Regions from separate parts of the Thioalkalivibrio sp. ALE11 genome, predicted to be linked through region 1. Evidence: predicted binding sites of a transcription regulator. Region 1 holds the regulator's gene; each other region holds the start of a gene.
What was found. Region 1 encodes sigma-54, which starts transcription at its own class of promoters, with help from an activator protein. Its sites were predicted from a motif close to TGGCANGNTNCNTGCTT; they were not measured.

Region 1 (6,994 bases):
ATCGCGATGACCGGCAATCCCGGTTCGCGCCTTGGCACCGATGCCAGCGTCCATCTGGACGTCAGCGTGGAACGCGAGGCCTGCCCGCTGGGACTGGCCCCCACCTCCAGCACCACCGCGGCGCTGGCGATGAGCGATGCCCTGGCGGTGGCGGTGCTGGATGCGCGCGGCTTCACCGCCGACGATTTCGCCCGTTCGCATCCCGGCGGCCGCCTCGGGCGGCGTTTGCTGATCCACGTCGGCGACATCATGCATACCGGCGAGGCGATCCCGCGCATCGCGCCCGAGGCGCCGCTGAAGGACGCGCTGTTCGAGATCACCCGCAAGGGGCTGGGACTGGTGATCGTCAGCGACACGGACGACCACATCCTCGGGGTCTTCACCGACGGCGACCTGCGGCGCACCCTGGACAGGGGCGAGAGCCTGGAGACGCTGACCATTGGCGAGGTGATGACCCGGGGCGGGCACACCGCGCGCGCCGACTGGCTGGCCGCGGAGGCCCTGGAGATGATGGAAAGCCGCCGCATCAACGCCCTCCCGGTCGCCGATGCGGACGGCCGACTGCAGGGGGTGATCAACATGCACGACCTGCTGCGCGCGGGGGTGGCCTGATGCATGACGACATCGATCTCGCCGGCCTGCAGCGCGGCACCCGACTGCTGATCCTGGACGTCGACGGCGTGCTGACCGACGGCGCGCTGTTCCTCGGCGACGCGGGCGAACAATACAAGGCGTTCCACAGCCGTGACGGCCACGGCCTGCGCATGGCCATGGACGAAGGCCTGGAGGTCGCGATCCTGACCGGGCGGCAGTCGGCGGTCGTCGAACATCGCCTGCAGGATCTCGGCATCCGCCACTGCATCCAGGGCCGGCGGGACAAGGGGGAGGCACTGACGCAACTGCTGCAGCAGACCGGGCACCGCGCCGACGAGGCCGCGTTCGTCGGCGACGACGTGGTCGATCTGCCGGCGATGCGCCGGGTTGGCCTGGGCATCGCGGTCGGCGACGCCCATCCGTTCGTGCGCCAGCACGCGCAATGGGTCACCACGGCCGGTGGCGGGCGCGGCGCGGTCCGCGAAGTCTGCGAGGACCTGCTGGCTGCACGTGGCCGCCTCGAGGCCGTGCTCGAAAGCTACCTGCACGCATGACCCCGGATCCCCGCCGCGCCCCGCTCGCCGCCCGGCTGCTGGCCGCCGGATGCCTGCTCGCCGGGCCGGCAGCGGCCGAGCCGCCCGCCGAACCCGCGGCCGACGCGGAACCCACGCTGCAGATCGAGGGGTTTACCGCGCATGTCACCGGCGAGGACGGGCGGCCCACCCACCGCCTGCAGGGGTCGCGGCTGCGCGAATACGACCGGGATGCGGTCCAGTTCATCGATGACCCGGAGCTGGATCTGCTGGACCAGCGGGGCCTGAACTGGACCTGGCGCGCCCCGCGCGCGGCACATCAGCCCGATCGCGAACTCCTGCATACCTTCGGCCACACCCGCGGCGTGCGCCCCGAACGCGACGAGCGCGTGCGCACGGTGATCGAGTCACGTGACGTGCGCGTGGCGCTGGACACCCGGCTGACGACTTCGTCGGCCCCGAGCACCCTGGAACAGCCGGGACTGTTCCAGCGGGGCACCGGCCTGCGCGCCGACCCGCAAGCGGATACCATTGGGCTGCTCGCCGAGGTCTACACGCTGTACAGCGACCTGCCGCAGGAGGACCGCCCGGAATGAACCCGGCCACAACCGAACATCGCCGCGCGGGCATCCGCCGACCGGCCCTGCTGCTTGCCGTGACGGGGGTACTCGCACTGTCCCTGGCGGCCCTGCCGGCGACCGGCCGCGAGGATGCCCTGCCGGTGGAGATCACCGCGGACCACGCCGAGATGGACGAACGCGCGGGCACCGGCACCTACACCGGCGACGTGATCGTGGTGCGCGGCGATGCCACGCTGGAAGCGGACCGCGTGATCGTGCACATGCGCGAGCGCCGCCCCTACGAGATCGAGGCCCACGGCGAGCCCGCACGCCTGGAGTCGCCCGATCCCGAGACCGGCGAGACGCGCATCGCCGAGGGGCTGCGCATCGACTATTTCCTCGACGAGGAACGCGTGATCCTGACCGAACAGGCACGCGTCATCACCGCCGCCGAGGATGCCCGCGGGCAGCGCATCACCTACGATCTCGAACGCGACGTGATCCGCGCCGAACGCGGCGACACCGATGACGAGCGCGTGCACATCCGCCTGCAGCCACGCGAGGACGATCCATGACCCCCGCGGCCGACGGCCATCTGGTCGCCCGCGAGCTGAGCAAGCGCTATGGCCAGCGTACCGTGCTGGACGCGATGGATGTGGACCTGGTGCCCGGCGAAGTGGTCGGCCTGCTGGGACCCAACGGAGCCGGCAAGACCACCTGCTTCTACAGCCTGGTCGGACTGATCCGGCCCAATACCGGGCGCATCACCCTGGGCGGGCGCGACATCACCCGGGCGCCCATCCACGAACGCGCCCGCGCCGGGCTGGGCTATCTGCCCCAGGAGGCCTCGATCTTTCGCCGCCTGTCGGTCGAGGACAACCTGCAGGCAGTGCTGGAACTGCGCCCGGAACTCGACCGCCACGAGCGCCGCCGCATCGGCGACGCCCTGATCGAGGAATTCCAGCTGGAGACCGTGCGCCACAGCCCCGGGATCGCGCTGTCCGGAGGCGAGCGGCGGCGCGCCGAGATCGCCCGCGCGCTGGCCGGCGATCCGCAGTTCATCTGTCTGGACGAACCGTTTGCCGGGGTCGATCCGATCTCGGTCGGCGAGATCCAGGCAGTCATCCGCCACCTGGCCGAACGCGGCATCGGCGTACTAATCTCGGATCACAACGTACGCGAGACCCTGGGTATCTGCCATCGCGCGTACATCCTCAGCGAGGGGCGCCTGCTGAGCGCGGGCACGCCGGACGAACTGCTGGCCGACGCCCGCGTGCGCGAGGTCTACCTCGGCGAAAACTTCCGCCTGTGACACCGACCGCCGCACCCGGACGGTGCACAAGCCCGCAGCAAGGGATTACTATTCACTTATGGTGACCAACGCCTTTCCCAACTCATGCTGAAGCCCGGGCTGAATCTGCAGCTCGGTCAGACGCTGACCATGACGCCGCAGCTGCAGCAGGCCATCCGGCTGCTGCAGCTGTCGACGCTGGAGCTCCAGGCCGAGATCCAGCAGGCGCTGGAAAGCAATCCCATGCTGGAACAGGCCGAGGATGACGAACTCGGTGCCGACGCGGGGGACACCGCGGACACTGCCAGCGACGCGAACACCGACGACGGCGAGAGCGGCAGCGACGCCGCCCGCACCGGCGAAACGGTGGATGCCGGCGGCTCGGAGGACGTCATCCCCGACGAGCTGGTGACCGACAGCCGCTGGGAAGACATCTACGACGCCAGCGCCAGCCCGCGCGGTCCGGACGACCGCGACCCGCTGGAGAACACCTCGGACGACGACGGCGGCGGGCTGCAGGATCACCTGCTGTGGCAGCTGCATCTGTCGCACCTGACCCCGCGCGACCAGCGCATCGGCGCCGCCCTGATCGACACCATCAACGGCGACGGCTACCTCGAGGGCGACGTCGAGACCCTGGCCGAGACCATCAGCCGGAGTGAAGAACCCCCCGTCGACACCGACGAGGTCGAGGCCGTACGCCACTGGTTGCAGCACTGCGACCCGCTGGGGGTCGGTTCGCTGGATCTGCGCGAGTGCCTGGAGGTCCAGCTGGGTGAGCTGGCGCCGGACGCGCCCTCGCGCGAGGCGGCGCGCGCGCTCCTCGAACACGGCATGGACGCCCTTGCCCGGCGTGACTACAAGGCCCTGCAGCGCCAGAGCGGCGTACGCGATGGCGACGAGCTGGCCGCGGCGCTGGACCTGATCCGCACGCTCAACCCGCGCCCCGGCGCCCAGATCAGCGAGACACCGCCGGAATACGTGGTCCCGGATGTCTACGTGCGTCATACCGACCGGGGCTGGCAGGTCGACCTGAATCCCGAGATCGCCCCGCGCATTCGCATCAACGACCTCTACGCCGGCATGGTCCGCCAGGTCTCCGATGCCCGCGACAGCGCCTTCATGCGCGATCAGCTGCAGGAGGCGCGATGGTTCATCAAGAGCCTGCACAGCCGCAACGACACCCTGCTGCGCGTGGCGCGAGCGATCGTCGAACGCCAGCAGGGGTTCCTGGAACACGGCGAGGTGGCGATGCAGCCGCTGATCCTGCGCGACATCGCCGAAGCCCTGGAGATGCACGAGTCCACGATCTCGCGGGTGACCACGCAGAAATACATGCACACCCCCCGCGGGGTGTTCGAATTCAAGTATTTCTTCTCCAGTCACGTGGGCACCAGCGACGGCGGGGAATGCTCCGCGACCGCGATTCGTGCCATGATCCGCGAACTCATCGAAGAGGAAACGCCGGGCAAACCGCTCAGCGATTCCCGCCTCGCCCAGATCCTGGCGGATCGGGGCATCAACGTGGCCCGGCGTACCGTGGCCAAATACCGGGAGGGCATGAACCTGCCATCCTCCAGCGAACGCCGCCAGATGGCCGCCATGCCGACCGGAAGCAAACCGAAAGGAGCCTGACCCATGCAGATCAATCTCACCGGACACCACGTCGACATCACCGACGCCCTGCGCGACTACGTCAACGAGAAATTCCAGAAGCTGGAACGCCACTTCGACAAGGTGATCGACGTGCACGTGGTGCTGAACCACGAGAAGACGCAGAAGCTGCACAACAAGGCGGAAGCGAATCTGCAGGTCAGCGGCAACCACATCCACGCCGAGGCCAGCCACGATGACATGTACGCCGCCATCGACGGCCTGATCGACAAGGTCGACCGCCAGCTGATCAAGCACAAGGAGAAGGTCAAGGATCATCATCGCGCCGAGGGCGCCCAGCGCAACCGCGAACAACCCGAGTAAGCCGATGAATCCGGCCGAGCTCATCACCCCGGAGCGCATCGGACTGGAAACCGACTGCTCCAGCAAGAAACGAGCGCTGGAAACCCTCGCCGATCTGCTGGTGGACGGGGCCGCGGACGGACTGGCGGCCAGTGCCGCGTTCGAAGCCATGTCGGCCCGCGAAAAACTGGGCTCCACCGGGCTCGGCCATGGCGTGGCGATCCCGCACGGCCGTCTCGCCGAGCTGGATACGCCCCGCATCGCGGTCCTGCGTCTGGATCAGGGCGTGGATTTCGAAGCCATGGACCACGAACCGGTGGACATCCTGATCGCCCTGCTGGTGCCGGAAGAGGCCACCAGCGAACACCTGGACCTGCTGGCCCAGCTCGCGCGCGGGCTGTCGCAGCCGGACACCCTCGCCGGCATCCGGCGCGCCGCGGACAGCGCGGGGGTCCAGCAGGCCCTCACCCGGGCCCTGGGAGATACCTGACCATGGCCGACCGGGCGGAAGCGGCAGCCGACGGCACCGCGAGCAACATCACCATCGCCGCGCTCACGCGGGCGATGGGGAGCCGTCTGGATCTGCGCTACGTCCACGGAGAGGAAGCCGCGGGCGACCGCGAACTCCTGGGATTCGGCGATGGCGACCTGCCGCTGGCCGGCCACCTGAACCTGATCCGCCCCAACCGCATCCAGGTCATCGGCGACTACGAGGCCCGCTACATCGCCGGCCTGTCCGACGAGCAGCGTGACCACCTGGTGCTGGAAATGGCCCGCACGGGCACCACCATGGTGATCTTCGCCGAGGACACCTGCCCGTTCCCGCGCATGCCGCACACAGGTGACGACCCGCTGCCGGTGATCCTGTGCACGCGCACCTCATCGCACGAAGTCATCGCGCTGCTGCGCTATTTCCTGCAGCAGCGCCTCGCCCATTTCGAGGTGCGCCACGGGGTGTTCATGGAGATCCTCGGGATCGGCGTGCTGATCTCGGGGGCTTCCAGCGTCGGCAAGAGCGAGGTCGCACTCGAGCTGATCTCGCGTGGCCACCGGCTGATCGCCGATGATGCCCCCGAGTTCGCGCGCATTGCCCCGGATATCGTGCGCGGACACTGCCCCGCCCTGCTCCAGGACCTGCTCGAGGTGCGCGGCCTGGGCGTGCTCAACATCCGCGCGATGTACGGCGACTCGGCGATCAAGGGCGGCAAGTATCTGCGCCTGATCATCGATCTGCGCGATCACAACGAGCCCTCGCCGGTGCCGGACGACCGCCTGAACGGGCGCCGCGGCGAGAGCGAGATCCTCGGCCTGCGCATCCCGCTGATCAGCCTGCCGGTGGCGCCGGGGCGCAACATCGCGGTCATGATCGAGGCCGCGGTCCGCAATCACCTGCTGCACATGCAGGGCTACATCGCCGGGGACGATCTGCGCGCCCGCCAGCGGCGCCAGATGGGCGAGGATCAGCAGGAGGAATCCATCTTCCACATCGGCGGGCCCAGCACCACGGTTCCCAACCCCGATCCCGAGGGCTGACCCACATGCGTCTGCTGCTGGTCAGTGGTCTGTCGGGTTCCGGCAAGACCGTCGCCCTGCATACCCTGGAGGACGCCGGCTACTTCTGTGTCGACAACCTGCCGCTGCCGATGCTGCCGGAACTGGTGGAGAAGGTCCGCAGCGGTCATTACGACACCGGCGGTGACCGCCATCTGGCCGTGGGCGTGGACGTCCGTTCGGGCCTCGACGCCCTCAGCGGATTCGGCCAGCTGCTGGGCGAGCTGCGTGGATCGGGCCTGGAGGTCGAGGTGCTGTTCCTCAATGCCTCCGACGAGGTCCTGCTGCGTCGCTACCACCTGACCCGCAGACGCCATCCGCTGGCACGCGACGGCATCCCGCTGGTGGAAGCGATCGGCATGGAACGGACCTGGCTGGGGCACGTGGCGGTGGAGGCCGACCTGACCGTGGACACCAGCCGGCTGTCGATGCACGACCTCGCGCGCACGCTCCGGGCCCGGGTCGGCAGCCGCGAGACCGCCGGCCTGTCGCTGCTGTTCCAGTCCTTC
Region 2 (6,994 bases), on a different contig from region 1:
AGACGTCGTGCGTCGGCATCCAGACGGATCAGCGCCGAGGTGTGCAGCGGGCCGCTTTCTTCCAGGCGGATACTGACCAGCGTCAGGCCGTGGTCCAGGTCGCGCAGTATCTGGCCGATGCGTTCCGGGGTGTCGACGGTATAGTCGTTGTCATCCATGAGGGCACGTCGCGTCCGAAGTGGGTTCGCGCATCATACACCCTGTGACGGAGTTCACGCCTTTCCGGCCCAACTCGGGCTCAGGCGCGGGTGATGGTCTGGCCGGTGGTACGGCGATGACGGGCCTTGCCGTAGGGGTCGTAGGTCGTGGCCGGTCCGTTGTCTTCGCCACGCAGGATCTGCATGGACATCTGCACCCGGCGCTGGTTGCGTTCGATCAGCCGGGCGTTGCCCTGGTTGAGTTCGTTGCAGCGTTCGATCGTCGCCCGCAGCGCCTGCCAGCGGTCGTTGAGGTGCTCCCCTCCCTCCAGACGCGCGAACAGCCGCGCTACCCCTTCCGGGGTGAACTCGGCACCGCGAGCTTCGATCCATTGCTGCTGTTTGCGGGTTTCGGTTTCCAGTGCCTGCAGCAGTTCCTGCTTGCGCTGGACCGCGGCCTGCAGCCGCTCCGGCTCCCGTGACTCGATGGCCCGGGTTTCCTCCAGCAGGATATCCTCCAGCCGTTGTCCGAGACGGATGGATTCCTCCAGGGAAGGACGGATTCCGGTTTCGTCGGTCACCACCGGATCACCGCAGCAGGCCTTCGATTTCCATCATGCGATCGGCCAGTTCCTCGTTGTCGATCGGGTAGTTCCCCTGAGCGATCGCCTCGCGGATCTCGGCCACCTTCGCCTCGTTGAACGGCGCGGCCTCGCTGGCTTCGCCGCTGCCGTTCATGGCCTGGGCGGCACCGGTCAGGGTGACGGCGTCACCGCTGGCGGCCCCGCCGTTGCCGGCGCGGTCCACCCCGTTGCTGCCGGTGCGGGCGTCGTCGTCACGGCCGCGGACCCCGCCGTTCTGGCTGTCGGGGCGCAGGCCATTGATGTTGGGGCCTTTGATATCCATGACTTTGTCCTGTCGTTTGACTGGTCTGCCTCGTGTATCGGCCGGAATGCCCGAAACTGTAGGGTCGGTTGCGGGATTTCCGTCACATTTTACTACAGGGCGACGCGAACCGTGCCCGATGGCTGGACCTCGCCCTCGATCTCGCGTCCGGAGGAGGTGTTGCGCACGCGGATCCAGTCGCCGGCCGTGGCGTCCTCCAGGGCTTCGCCCTGCATGCGGATAGTGACGCTGCCGCTGCTGGCGAGGATGGTAACGCGCTGGCCGCGCTGGATCACCTGACGTTCATTAACGTGCTGCTGGCCGATGACCTGGCCCTGGCGAATCGCGCGGCGGGTCTGCAGACCGACCACCTCGGATGCGTCCTCGAAATAATGGCTGGCCTGGCGCGACGTCTCGATGCGCTCCATGCGCAGATCGCCCGGCCCCAGGGTCTGCTGGCGCGACAGGTTGCGGCGGGCCACCACCACCTCGGCGTGGCGTTCCACGGTGGCCGGAACGTACACCGACCAGGTCACCGGCCCGGGACAGCGGATGTTGACCGCAGTATTGCCCCTCGGGCGGCCGCCGGGCGGCAGCGAGGCCTCCAGGGGTTCTTCGCAGCGCTTGAGGCGCAGGCGGTCGTCGACATGACCGAGTTGCACCTCCACATCGTCGCCGTTGTGGTCCCCAAGCTGCTGGTGCAGGAACCGTTCCGCGCTGTCACGAATGTTCTGCACCGGCTCGATCTCCGCTTGCGCGGTCGGGGCGAGGAGCGCGAGCATCAGAAGAAGCGCACCCCCGCTGCGGCCCGGGCTGCGGTACGGGAGCAAAGCCTGTAACTTGAAAAGGTGCATGTCCGGTCACCGTTGACCCTGTGTCTTCGTCACGGAATACATGCAGATTCTGTGCCATGGCATCCGGCGCCTGTCCTGCGCGTCCGATGCGTGGTTCAAGCTCCCGCCGGCGCGGCCGTTAGCAGGGAGAACAACCCAGGGGGCGAGAACCGTGAGTCAGTTTATTGACGACGTGAACCAGCGCACGCAGATGGTCGGGCAGAACCGGATGGAGCTGCTGCTGTTCTATCTGGGCGGCACGCAGACCTTCGGGATCAACGTGTTCAAGGTGCGCGAGGTGATTCCGCTGCCGCAGTTGCGCCAGATTCCCGGGTCCGCCGGGGTGGTGCGGGGCGTCACCACCCTGCGCGACAAGACCGTGCCGATCATCGATCTGGCGCGGGCGATGGGCATGCAGTCGACGCGGGCCGGGGCGGACGGCCAGCAGAAGGTCGTGGTGACGGAGTTCAATCGCTCGGTGCAGGGCTTCATGGTGTCGGCGGTGGATCGCATCGTGAACGTCAACTGGGACCAGGTGAAGTCGCCCCCGCGCGGCACCGGGCGCGAGTCGTTTCTGGTGGCGGTCACTGAACTCGACAACAAGCTGGTGGAGATCATCGACGTGGAGCGCGTGCTGTCGCTGGTCAATCCGTTGCCCACCGAGGTGTCGGAAAGCGTGCGTTCCGCGGTGGCCGAGCAGACACCCGAGCGTCGGGAAATCGTCATCGCCGACGACTCGGTGGTGGCTCGCCGCCAGATCGAAAGCGCCATCCAGGGGCTCGAGTGGCCCTACGTGCTGTGCAAGGACGGGCGTGAAGCCCTGGATTACCTGGAGGAGAAAGCCGCCGAGGGTCCGATCCACGACACGGTCGAGCTGGTGATCTCGGATATCGAAATGCCGCGCATGGATGGTTACACCCTGACGGCAAAGATCCGCGAGAACGAGCGCCTGCGGCCGCTGCGGGTGCTGCTGCATTCCTCGCTCAGCGGCGAATTCAATACCGACATGGTGCGTCGGGCCGGTGCGGATGCGTTCCTCTCCAAGTTCAACCCGGACGAACTGGCCAGTGCGGTCCTGGAACAGATCAACAAGACCGCCTGAGATGTCGGTGGTTACCGGGGGCGAGGGGTTGCCGGCCCGGCGGAGGCGGGCGGTCGGCACTTGCCGCCCCTTTGCGTGTCGCGGGCTCCCGCAAGACCGCCCTGAAGCCCTATACTGTGGCAGCATGGAATCATCGAACCGAACAACCAGCGGACGGCGGACGGGCCCGGCACGCGTCAAGGCGGAGATGTGTGCGTGATCGATTCCCGTGACTACGAAGAATTCGCGCGCTTTCTCTCCGAGTGCTGTGGCCTGGTGCTGGGGGACAGCCGCCAGTACCTGGTGTCCAGCCGGCTGTCCCGCCTGCTGGATGAATTCGGCTACAAGGACGTGCCGGAACTGCTGCACGCCCTGCGCAAGGCGCCCAGTCCGAAGCTGCGCACGCGCGTCATCGACGCGATGACCACCAACGAAACCTCCTGGTTTCGCGACGGTTTTCCGTTCGAGATCCTGCGCCACGTGATCCTCCCGGAGCTGGCGTCCACTCGGTCGTCGATCAAGGTCTGGTCGGCCGGGTGTTCCAGTGGCCAGGAGCCCTACAGCATCTCGATGGTGGTCTCGGAATGGGAGGCCTCGCGCCCGCGCCGGGTGGTTCCCGTCAGCATTCTCGGCACGGACCTGTCCGAGGGCGTGCTGGAAGACGCCCGCAAGGGAGTCTATGACGGTCTGAGCATCGTGCGCGGGCTGAGCGAGTCGCGGCGGTCCCGGTTCTTCCAGACCGTGCCCGAGGGGCACAAGATCATCCCTGAGGTGCAGCGCCGCTGCCGGTTCCAGAAACTCAATCTGGTCGACAGCTACGCGGCGCTGGGCAAGTTCGACATCGTGTTCTGCCGTAACGTCCTGATCTATTTCTCCGCCGAGACCAAGCGTCAGGTCCTTGACGGTATTGCGAAGCAGCTCAACCCCGGTGGCTATCTGTTTCTTGGCGCTTCCGAGACGGTCGGGCCCTACAGCAAGGCGTACGAAACCGTGCGCACCGAGTACGGCTCGGTCCTGCGGCTGAAGGGCTGAACCCCTCCACGCCGGGCCTGCAACGGGCCCGGCGGTCGTTTCCGACGCGGTGATTCGCCGCGTGGCCGACCGCGCGCCGGCGTCCCTCCCAATCCTTTTCCCCTTTTGCCGGCAGCCAATGGCACGGCGATTGCATCGTCGTGGTCAGGCAACGGATGCCCGCCATGCGCGGGCCGGACGGAACGGGATGAGCATATCGCTGGACAAGGCACTCGGGATTCTGCCGGAGTCGGTGAACCTGCGGTCGCAGCGCATGGAGGTTCTGAGCTCGAACATCGCCAATGCCGACACCCCCGGCTACAAGGCGCGGGACCTGGATTTTCGCAGCCAGCTGGAGGCGGCTTCGGGGGGTGGTGGCCAGCTGCAGCTCAGCAAGACCCGGGCCGGTCATCAGGATCCGGGGACGGCCGCCGCGGGCACCGGGGCCGAGCTCAAGTACCGCATCCCCTCGCAGCCGTCTCTGGACGGCAACACCGTGGATCCGCAGATGGAGCGGGCGGCGTTCGCCGAGAACTCGGTCAAGTACCAGAGCAGCCTCGAATTTCTCAATCGCCGGGTTTCCGGCATTCGCGATGCCTTCCGGGGCAATCGCTGAACCTGACGGGAGGCCACTGCCGTGAGTGATCTGTTCAATCTGTTCAATACCTCGGCTTCGGCGCTGACGGCACAGTCGGCGCGGCTGAATACGGTGTCTTCGAACCTGGCGAACGCCAACACGGCGGCCGGCAGCGCCGAGGAGGCCTATCGCGGGAAACACGTGCTGTTCCAGGCAGCGATGGACCAGGCCAGCCGCGACGGTACCGCGACGCCGGTGCGGGTGGCCGGGATCGAGGAGTCGGATGCCGAGCCGCAGATGCATTACGAGCCCCATCACCCGAAGGCAAACGACGATGGCTACATCTTTCGCCCGGCGGTCAGCGTGGTCGAGGAGATGGCCAACATGATGTCGGCCTCGCGCAATTACGAAGCCAACGTCGAAGTCATGGACACCACCCGCCAGTTGATGATGCGCACGCTGCAGATGGGCGGACAAGGCTAGGAGACCGGAAATGAACGGACTGACACCCGACATGCTGGAAGGGGCGGGGATTCGCACTGACCGCCAGGCCCAGCGAGACCGTCAGGAGAAGGAAGGCGGGCCGGATCAGCTGGGACAGGAGGATTTCCTCAAGCTGATGACGACCCAGCTGCAGAACCAGGACCCGTTCGAGCCGATGGAAAACGGGGACTTCATCGCGCAGATGGCGCAGTTCTCGAGCGTCACCGGGATCCAGCAGCTGAACGAGTCGTTCGAGGGCTTCGCCCAGTCGATGGGACAGAACCAGGCGGTGCAGGGCGCAAATCTGGTTGGCAAGGACGTGCTGGTGCCGGTGGAGTTCGGCCAGCTGGGCCCCGAGGGCGGCATGAGCGGCGCGTTCGAACTGGGGGCCTCGGCCGAGTCGGTGGAGGTCGAGATCATGAACGGGGCCGGCGAGCGCGTGCGGCGCATGAATCTCGGCGCGATGGGCGCCGGGCTGCAGGACTTCCAGTGGGATGGCCTGACCGACAACGGCCAGCGCGCGCCGGCCGGGGTCTACGAGGTACGGGCGACCGCGCGCAGCGGGGAGCGCACCGAATCGCTGGAGACCTTTCTTAACCAGCGCGTGGACAGCGTCTCCATGGGCGGGGAGAAAAACGGCCTGGCACTGAATGTGCAAGGCGTGGGCGAGATCGATTTTTCGGACGTACGCCGGATTTCCGGCTGACGTCCGACACAAAGACAACCGGAGGAACGTAACATGCCCTTCAACATCGGATTGAGCGGACTGAACTCGGCCCAGGCCGACCTGGACGTGACCGGCAATAATGTCTCCAACGCCGGGACCACGGGGTTCAAGCAGTCGCGCGCGGAGTTCGGGGATGTCTACGCCCAGTCGTTCGGCGGCACCAACCAGACGACCGTAGGCGCGGGTTCGCGCCTGCTGGCGGTGACCCAGCAGTTTACCCAGGGTCAGACGGAATTCACCGAAAACGGACTGGATCTGGCGATCGACGGAGAGGGGTTCTTCCAGCTCAATGACCGTGGCAACACGGTGTACAGCCGCGCCGGAGAATTCCAGGTCGATCGCGACGGCTTCATCGTTAACAGCCAGGGCCAGAACCTGCAAGGCTATATCGCCGAGGACGGCGATGCGGAGCCGGCGGATCTCGGCGGTACCCCCGGCGATCTGCGGCTGGACACGGGCGAGGGCGCGCCGCGGCGGACCGAGGAGATCGACGCCCAGCTGAATCTGCGGTCGGATGCCGAGGTGATCGGTGCGGGACAGTTCGATATTGAAAATCCGGACAGCTACAACTTTTCCACCTCGCTGACGGTTTACAACGGCCAGGGCGAGGCCCAGGACGCCGAGGCGTTCTTCACCAAGACCGCTGACAACGAATGGGAGGCCCATGTCGCGGTCAACGGTGAGGAGGTGGCCGGCCCGCTGGAGATGGAGTTCGACAGCAACGGCGAGCTGGTGGATGACGATGTGACGTTCACCTTCGATCCCGGTGATGCATTTGATGACGGCACCGAGATCGAGATCGACTTTGCCGGCACGACCCAGTACGGCACCGATTTCGGCGTCAGCGACCTGAGCCAGGACGGCTATGCCCCCGGCACGCTGACCGACATCGACATCGATAACGAAGGGGTGGTGTTCGCGCGTTACAGCAACGGCCAGTCGGACGTACTGGGCCAGGTGGTGCTGGCGAACTTCGACAATCCCCAGGGCCTGGAGCAGCTCGGCAACAACAACTGGGCGGAGACCTTTGCTTCCGGCGGGCCGACGGTCAATGCCCCGGGAGCGGCCGGTACGGGATTGCTGCAGGCCGGGGCCCTCGAGGCCTCCAACGTGGATATCGCACAGGAGCTGGTGAACCTGATCACCGCTCAGCGCAACTTCCAGGCCAATTCCCAGACGATCTCCACGGCCGACACCGTGACCCAGACCATCATCAACATCCGCTAGGGCGGTAACCGGAGCATCCTGCGGGAGGCCGAA
Region 3 (6,994 bases), on a different contig from region 1:
CTGGGAGACAGCTTCAGCGACATGCACCAGATCTCCGAACGCCAGCAGGAGCTGATGAGCTCCGATCTGGCGAGCCAGAATAGCGCCGGGGAAGAAGGCAAATCCCAGCCGGAGATCCTGCGCGACCTGACCCGCCAGTCAGACGAGACCCTACAGATGTTCATCGACACCCTGGTGGAGGTCAGCCGGCAGAGCGTGGAGAGCGCGCACCACATGTCGGACATGAACCAGCACATGGACGGGGTGTTCAAGCTGCTGGACAGTGCCGGCGAGATCGCCGACCAGACCAACCTGCTGGCGCTGAACGCGAGCATCGAGGCCGCACGGGCCGGCGAGGCCGGGCGCGGGTTCGCGGTGGTGGCCGACGAGGTCCGCAACCTGTCGAAGCGCTCGGCCACCTTCCACGAGGACATCCGCAAGCAGATCGAGGAGGCGCGCCGCAGCATCCGCCAGGTGCACGACACGGTCCACGCCATGGCCTCGCGCGACATGAGCGACAGCATGGAAGAGAAGGAGCGCGTCGGCTCGCTGTTCGAATACGCCCGCGAGGCCACCGAGGACATGGAAAACCGGCTGCGGGAAGAGGCGGAGCTGACCGATCGCATGAACCAGGCGGTCGCCACCGCGGTTCGTTCGCTGCAGTTCGAGGACATCGCGCGCCAGTCCCTGGGCACCGCCGAAGACGCCCTGGCCCATCTGCACGAACTGCAGGGGATCCTCCACGAGGCACGCTCCACCGACGATGCCCGCGCGATGGCCGAGCGCGTGCGCGCCTGGCGCGAGGATCGCCAGAACCGTCATCATCGCGCCGTGAATCAGGAAAACCTGGACACCGGCGACGTTGAACTCTTCTGACCCCCGAAAAACTCCCGACGGAGACCGCATGAGCATCCAGACCCGCACATCGACGGACGGCAGCGAACTGCGCATCGCCATCCACGGTCGCTTTGATTTTGACCAGCACCAGGACTTCCGCAGCGCCTACCGCGAGACCCGCGGCGCCGGCATGCGCTACGTCATCGACCTGTCGCAGACGGAGTACATGGACAGCTCCGCGCTGGGCATGCTGCTGCTGTTGCGGGAACACGCCGGCGGCGATGGCGCCGACGTGCGCATCGTCGGGGCGTCCGGCGGGGTGCGCAAGGTGCTCGACATCGCCAATTTCGGTCGCCTGTTCACCATCGAGTGACGTCCGTGAGCGCCTCCCCCGAAAGCGTGCCGCTGGCGTCCGGCGAGGGGCGTGTGCTGATCGTCGACGACGACAAGCACAATCGGCGCCTGCTGAAGATGATGCTGACCGGCGCCGGCTACGACACCGAGGAGGCGACCGACGGCCACCAGGCCGTGGAGCAGGCACGCAACGCCCCCCCGGACCTGATCCTGATGGACGTGATGATGCCGGGGCTGGACGGCTTCGAGTCCACCCGGCAGATCAAGCACGAGTGCGGTGACCGTTTCATCCCGGTAATCATGCTGACCGCCCTGGACGACGAGGACTCCCTGCTGCGCGGCATCCGCGCCGGTGCCGACGACTTCCTCAGCAAGCCCCTCAACCTCTCGGTGCTGCGCGCCAAGATCCACGCCATGGAGCGCCTGCGCGATCTGCATCACGGGCTGCGCGAGCGCAACGAGGCCCTGGACCGGGCCCGGGCGCGCCAGGCATGGGAGGAAGAGACCGCGGAGAGCGTGTTTTCGCGCGCCATCACCGGACGCAATGTGGGCGACGAACGGCTGCACGTACGCCAGTGGGCCGCCGCCACCTTCAGCGGCGACGTGGTGCTGTCGGACTTCACCCCGGACGGCGGCCTGCGCGTACTGGTGGGGGACTTCACCGGGCATGGCCTGGCTGCGGCCATCGGCACCTATCCGGTTTCGGAGACCTTCCATACACTGACGCGCGAAGGCGTGGGCGACACCGAACTGGTCTTCGAGCTCAACCACGTGCTCCACGGCTTTCTGCCACCGTCGATGTTCATGGGCGCCGTGCTGGTCACCTTTGAGCCCGACGGGCAAACCCTGACCGCCTGGAACGGCGGCCTGCCGGATGCCCTGCTGTGCGGCGGCGACGGACAACTGCGCAGCCTGCCCTCGCAGGCGATGCCGCTGGGGATCCTGCCCCGGCTGGAGCTGGACAGCGGCCCCCGGCGTCACGCCATCGCCGCCGACGAGACCCTGCTGATCGTCACCGACGGGGTTCTGGAAGAGGAAGGCACCGCCGGTGAACCGTTCGGCGAGGCACGCCTGCATGCCTGTCTGTGCCATCCGGAGCCCCCACCGGAGCGGATCGCACGGCTGGGCGATGCCCTGTCACGGCACATGGGGGATGCGTCACCGGCCGACGACATCACCGCGGTCGCGATCACCTGCGCCCCCGAGGTCGTGCTGGAAACCGGTGTCGCGGCCCCCCCGGACACCACCGGCAACCGACGCTGGTCCATGGAGGCCGCCGGGGCCGAGCTGGCCCGCGTGGACGTCGCGGAAGAGGCCCGGCAGCAGCTCCGGCGCTGGTTCCCGGAGCCCGGCGAACACGTTCAGGCCCTGCAGACGGTGGTCGCCGAGCTCTGCAACAATGCCTTCGAACACGGCGTGCTGGGCCTGTCTTCCGAGATGAAGGCCACCGCGGAAGGCTTTGCCGAGTACTATCGCCTGCGCCAGGAAGGACTCGAGCGCCTGGAAGGGCGCATCGGCATCAACCTGCGCTACCGCCGCACGGACGACTGGCACTGCGTGCGCATCCGTGTGCGCGACAGTGGCGCGGGCTTCGACCACCAACGGGTGCGGCGGGCTCTCGAGGGCGAGAGCGACGAAAGGCTGTGGGGGCGCGGCCTGACCCTGGTGCACCGGTTGTGCCGGCAGATGCGGCACCTCGGGAGCGGCAACGTGGTGGAGGCCGAGTACGCCTGGATGGAACCAATCAGCGAGGAGCAGACATGACATCGACCACTCCGCAATCGGCACTGATTACCGGCAATTCCAGCGGCCTGGGCCTCGGACTCGCCCGGGTCCTCGCCGCCGACGGCGCGTCAGTCTACGGCATGAGCCGCCGTGGCTGTCCGGACGACGGGGTCGCCGGCGACGCACAGATCGACCTGGCGGACTTTGACGCCATCCCGGAGGCCATGGACCGGCTGCTGCAGGGCGTCACCCGTCTGGACCTCGTGATCCTGAACGCGGGCCTGCTCGGACACATCCAGCGCATGCCGGACGCGCCGATGGACGAACTGCGCCTGCTGATGGACGTGAACACGTTTGCCAACAAGGTGATCCTGGATCGTCTGCTGACGCGCGAGATCGCGGTCGGCCAGATCGTCGCCATCTCCTCGGGGGCGGCGGTGTTCGGCAATGCCGGCTGGAGCGGGTATTCGCTGTCCAAGGCCGCGCTGAACATGCTGATGCAACTCTACTCGCACGAATTTCCCGGCGTGCCGGTGCATTCGCTGGCACCGGGTCTGATCGACACCGCGATGCAGGACTACCTGTGCGAGGAGGCCGACAGCGAGACCTTCACCGCCCTGCAGCGGCTGAAGGCCGCGCGCGGCACCCGCACCATGCCGGATCCGGAAACCGCGGCACGCGACATCCTCGACGTACTGCCACGGCTGCGCGAACAGCCGTCCGGAAGCTTCGTGGACATCCGTGCACTCAACGATCCCGAAGAGTATGCGCGCCTGACCGGCCGGCGCTGACAGAAAAACTTCATCGCACCCCATTGGCTTTTGCCGACACAGGAGCGTATAGTCGGAAACGTGATTCGCGGTTAGCAGCAACTCCAAGGAAGTCCCCAGTTTTCTGGACCAGTGCTCCCGTTGATCTGTTGGTAGCGTTCCGCAATCACGTTTCTTTAGTTACATGATGAGGTAAGTAGTTGTGAATACCGGTGTTGTTAAGTGGTTCAACGAGAGCAAGGGTTTCGGTTTCATCACCCCCGATGATGGCGGCAAGGACGTGTTCGTGCACTTCTCCGCGATCAACGGTTCGGGCTTCAAGACCCTGGCCGAAGGCCAGAAGGTTTCCTTCGAGATTCAGGAAACCGCCAAGGGTCTGGCCGCGGGTGACGTGACCGCGCTGTAAGACTGCCCGCACGGCGCGCCTCCGGGCGCGCTTCGGGAAGCAGAGGGCCGCCTTCGGGCGGCCCTTTTTTGTGCGCGCTCTCCGCGCAGGCCGCGCAGGTTCGCCCGGAGCGGAACCAAAAAAAGGCCCCGGCGCGAACGCCGGGGCCCGATGACGGCCGGAAAGCCCGCGGGGCTTACAGGCTGTAGTACATGTCGAACTCGATCGGATGGGTGGTCATGCGCATGCGCGTGACGTCTTCCATCTTCAGATCGATGTAGGCATCGATCATGTCGTCGGTGAACACCCCGCCCTGGGTCAGGAACGCGCGGTCGGCGTCCAGCGCCTCCAGGGCCTGATCCAGCGAATGGGCGACCTGCGGGATGCCCTTCTCTTCTTCCGGCGGCAGGTCGTAGAGGTTCTTGTCCATCGCCTCGCCCGGGTGGATCTTGTTCTGGATCCCGTCGATGCCGGCCATCAGCATCGCGGCGAACGCCAGATACGGGTTGGCGGTGGAGTCCGGGAAGCGCAGCTCGATGCGGCGGGCCTTCGGGCTCATCACGAACGGGATGCGGATGGACGCCGAGCGGTTGCGCGCGGAGTAGGCCAGCATCACCGGCGCCTCGAAACCCGGCACCAGGCGCTTGTAGCTGTTGGTGGACGGGTTGGTGAAGGCGTTCAGCGCGCGGGCATGCTTGATGATGCCGCCGATGTAGTACAGCGCGGTCTCGGACAGTCCGCCGTACAGGTCACCGGAGAACAGGTTCTTGCCATCCTTCGACAGCGACTGGTGCACGTGCATGCCGGAGCCGTTGTCGCCGACGATCGGCTTGGGCATGAAGGTGGCGGTCTTGCCGTGCATGTGGGCAACGTTCTGCACCACGTACTTGAGCATCTGCACTTCGTCGGACTTCTTGGTCAGGGTCGCCGCGCCGACGCCGATCTCGCACTGGCCGGCCGTCGCCACCTCGTGGTGATGCACCTCGGTGGTCAGCCCCATCTCGGTCATCACTTCACACATGGTGGAGCGGATGTCGTGCAGGCTGTCGACCGGCGGGACCGGGAAGTAGCCACCCTTCACGCCCGGACGATGGCCAATGTTGCCGTCGTCATACACGCGCTCGGAGTTCCAGGAGGCCTCCTGGGAATCCACGCGGCAATAGGAACCGGAGAGGTCGGAGCCCCACTTCACGTCGTCGAACACGAAGAACTCGTTCTCCGGACCGAACAGCGCGGTGTCGGCAATGCCGGTGCTCTGCAGATAGGCCTCGGCGCGACGCGCCAGCGAGCGCGGGCAGCGGTCGTAGCCCTGCATGGTGGCCGGTTCCACGACATCGCAGCGGATGTTCATGGTCATGTCCTCGAAGAACGGGTCGATGGCCGCGGACTCCGGATCCGGCATCAGGATCATGTCGGATTCGTTGATGCCCTTCCATCCGGAGATGGAAGAGCCGTCGAACATCTTGCCTTCTTCGAAGGAATCTTCGTCGAGGTCGTGGGCCGGCAGGGTGACATGCTGTTCCTTGCCCTTGGAATCGGTAAAACGAAGGTCAACGAAACGGACTTCCTGTTCCTTGATCTGCTTCAGCACTTCGGCTGCGGACATAATGAGGACTCCTCTGGTCTTCAGTTTGAGACGGTCGATGCCGGTGCGGTCGCTTGGGGCCGATCGGCGTCTGCCGGTTGGTCATGCAGGTGGCGTGCCAGCCTGCAAGCCCCGGTTCGGGGCGCCCCTGCGCCCATCTCTGCGCCACCACGGCCGAATGCCGCACACCCGCAGTGCACATGATGCACCATTATAGTGCCACCGCGCGGCATGCGCCCTCATTCGGTGCAAGGCCGATAGAGCACGGTCACCTGTCCCAGTACCGGCCCCAGAACGGGGTGTTCCCGCAGCTGCCGGGTCAGCAGATCGGCGCGCTCCTGCAGGGCGGCTCCCGTCCGCGCGGGATCCAGCCGCAGAGTGACGGTGGCATGCACCCGCCCGCCGAGATAATGCAGGGAAAGGTGCTCCAGGGCCTCCAGCTCGGGGAAGCCGGCCCAGGCCTCGCGCAGGCCGGCCACCAGTTCGGGGCGCAGGGGCAGCCGCGAGCTGGCCGCCTGCTCCTCGTCGTTCTCCGGATCCACGTGCACGGTGATGTCGCTGACCTCGCCCGCATCCTCGGTCACCGCGCGATGCACGGCATCGGCGATGCGGTGCCCCTCGGACACCGAAATCATCGGCGCGACCTGCACGTGCACGTCGGCCACCGCGTCGTCGCCGGAGCGGCGGGTGCGCAGCATGTGGGCATCCTTTACGCCAGGCACGTCCAGGATGGTGCGGTGGATGCGCTCGACCTTTTCCGGTTCCAGCGCGGTGTCGATCAGCTCGGCCACGCTGCGGCGGATCAGGCGGCCGGCGACATGCAGGATGAACAGGGCCACCAGCAGCGCCGCCAGCGCGTCCAGCCACGGCCAGCCGGCGACCGCGCCGGCCACCCCCAGCAGCACGATTACCGAAGAGATCGCGTCGGTGCGGTGATGCCAGGCGTTTGCCTCCAGCATGCGCGAGCCCAGCCGGCGCGCGACCCGACGGGTGTACTGGTACAGACCCTCCTTGGCCACCAGGGTCACCACGGCGAAGGCGACCGCCAGCGGTGCCGGCCCCGTGGCATCGTCCAGCTCCAGCAGGCGTCCGCCGGCGCCCCAGGCGATGGCCAGCCCCGCCAGCGCGAGGAACAGGCCCACGACCACCGTCGCGAGCGTCTCGATGCGGCCGTGGCCGTAGGGGTGATCCCGATCGGGGGAAGCGGCGGCATGCCCTGCCGCGACCAGGACCACGGCATCGGTGACCAGGTCGGAGACGGTATGCACGCCATCGGCGATCAGGGCCTGGGAGTTGAGCAGCCAGCCGCTGAGCAGCTGGGTCACGGCCAGCCCGGAGTTCACCGCGGCGCCGGTGAGC

Region 2: a site for sigma-54 is predicted at 4,088-4,104, ahead of flgB (flagellar basal body rod protein FlgB). Genes of this name have one in related genera too.
Region 3: a site for sigma-54 is predicted at 5,740-5,756, ahead of glnA (glutamate--ammonia ligase). Genes of this name have one in related genera too.

The regions. Positions count from the first base shown of each region.
Region 1 is NZ_KB906171.1:56,469-63,462, forward strand. Features, by position in the region: gene F620_RS0109930 (KpsF/GutQ family sugar-phosphate isomerase) at 1-612, shown strand, start outside; gene F620_RS0109935 (HAD family hydrolase) at 612-1,148, shown strand; gene lptC (LPS export ABC transporter periplasmic protein LptC) at 1,145-1,723, shown strand; gene lptA (lipopolysaccharide transport periplasmic protein LptA) at 1,720-2,262, shown strand; gene lptB (LPS export ABC transporter ATP-binding protein) at 2,259-2,999, shown strand; gene F620_RS0109955 (RNA polymerase factor sigma-54) at 3,084-4,613, shown strand; gene hpf (ribosome hibernation-promoting factor, HPF/YfiA family) at 4,617-4,955, shown strand; gene F620_RS0109965 (PTS sugar transporter subunit IIA) at 4,960-5,424, shown strand; gene hprK (HPr(Ser) kinase/phosphatase) at 5,427-6,467, shown strand; gene rapZ (RNase adapter RapZ) at 6,473-6,994, shown strand, end outside.
Region 2 is NZ_KB906179.1:7,635-14,628, forward strand. Features, by position in the region: gene F620_RS0112360 (flagellar brake protein) at 1-158, opposite strand, end outside; gene F620_RS0112365 (flagella synthesis protein FlgN) at 239-721, opposite strand; gene flgM (flagellar biosynthesis anti-sigma factor FlgM) at 726-1,043, opposite strand; gene flgA (flagellar basal body P-ring formation chaperone FlgA) at 1,136-1,804, opposite strand; gene F620_RS0112380 (chemotaxis protein) at 2,028-2,957, shown strand; gene F620_RS0112385 (protein-glutamate O-methyltransferase CheR) at 3,153-3,968, shown strand; gene flgB (flagellar basal body rod protein FlgB) at 4,156-4,563, shown strand; gene flgC (flagellar basal body rod protein FlgC) at 4,585-5,007, shown strand; gene F620_RS0112400 (flagellar hook assembly protein FlgD) at 5,018-5,713, shown strand; gene flgE (flagellar hook protein FlgE) at 5,747-6,961, shown strand.
Region 3 is NZ_KB906165.1:198,065-205,058, reverse strand. Features, by position in the region: gene F620_RS0103095 (methyl-accepting chemotaxis protein) at 1-855, shown strand, start outside; gene F620_RS0103090 (STAS domain-containing protein) at 884-1,189, shown strand; gene F620_RS0103085 (SpoIIE family protein phosphatase) at 1,195-2,934, shown strand; gene F620_RS0103080 (SDR family NAD(P)-dependent oxidoreductase) at 2,931-3,686, shown strand; gene F620_RS0103075 (cold-shock protein) at 3,868-4,071, shown strand; gene glnA (glutamate--ammonia ligase) at 4,247-5,656, opposite strand; gene F620_RS0103065 (cation diffusion facilitator family transporter) at 5,875-6,994, opposite strand, start outside.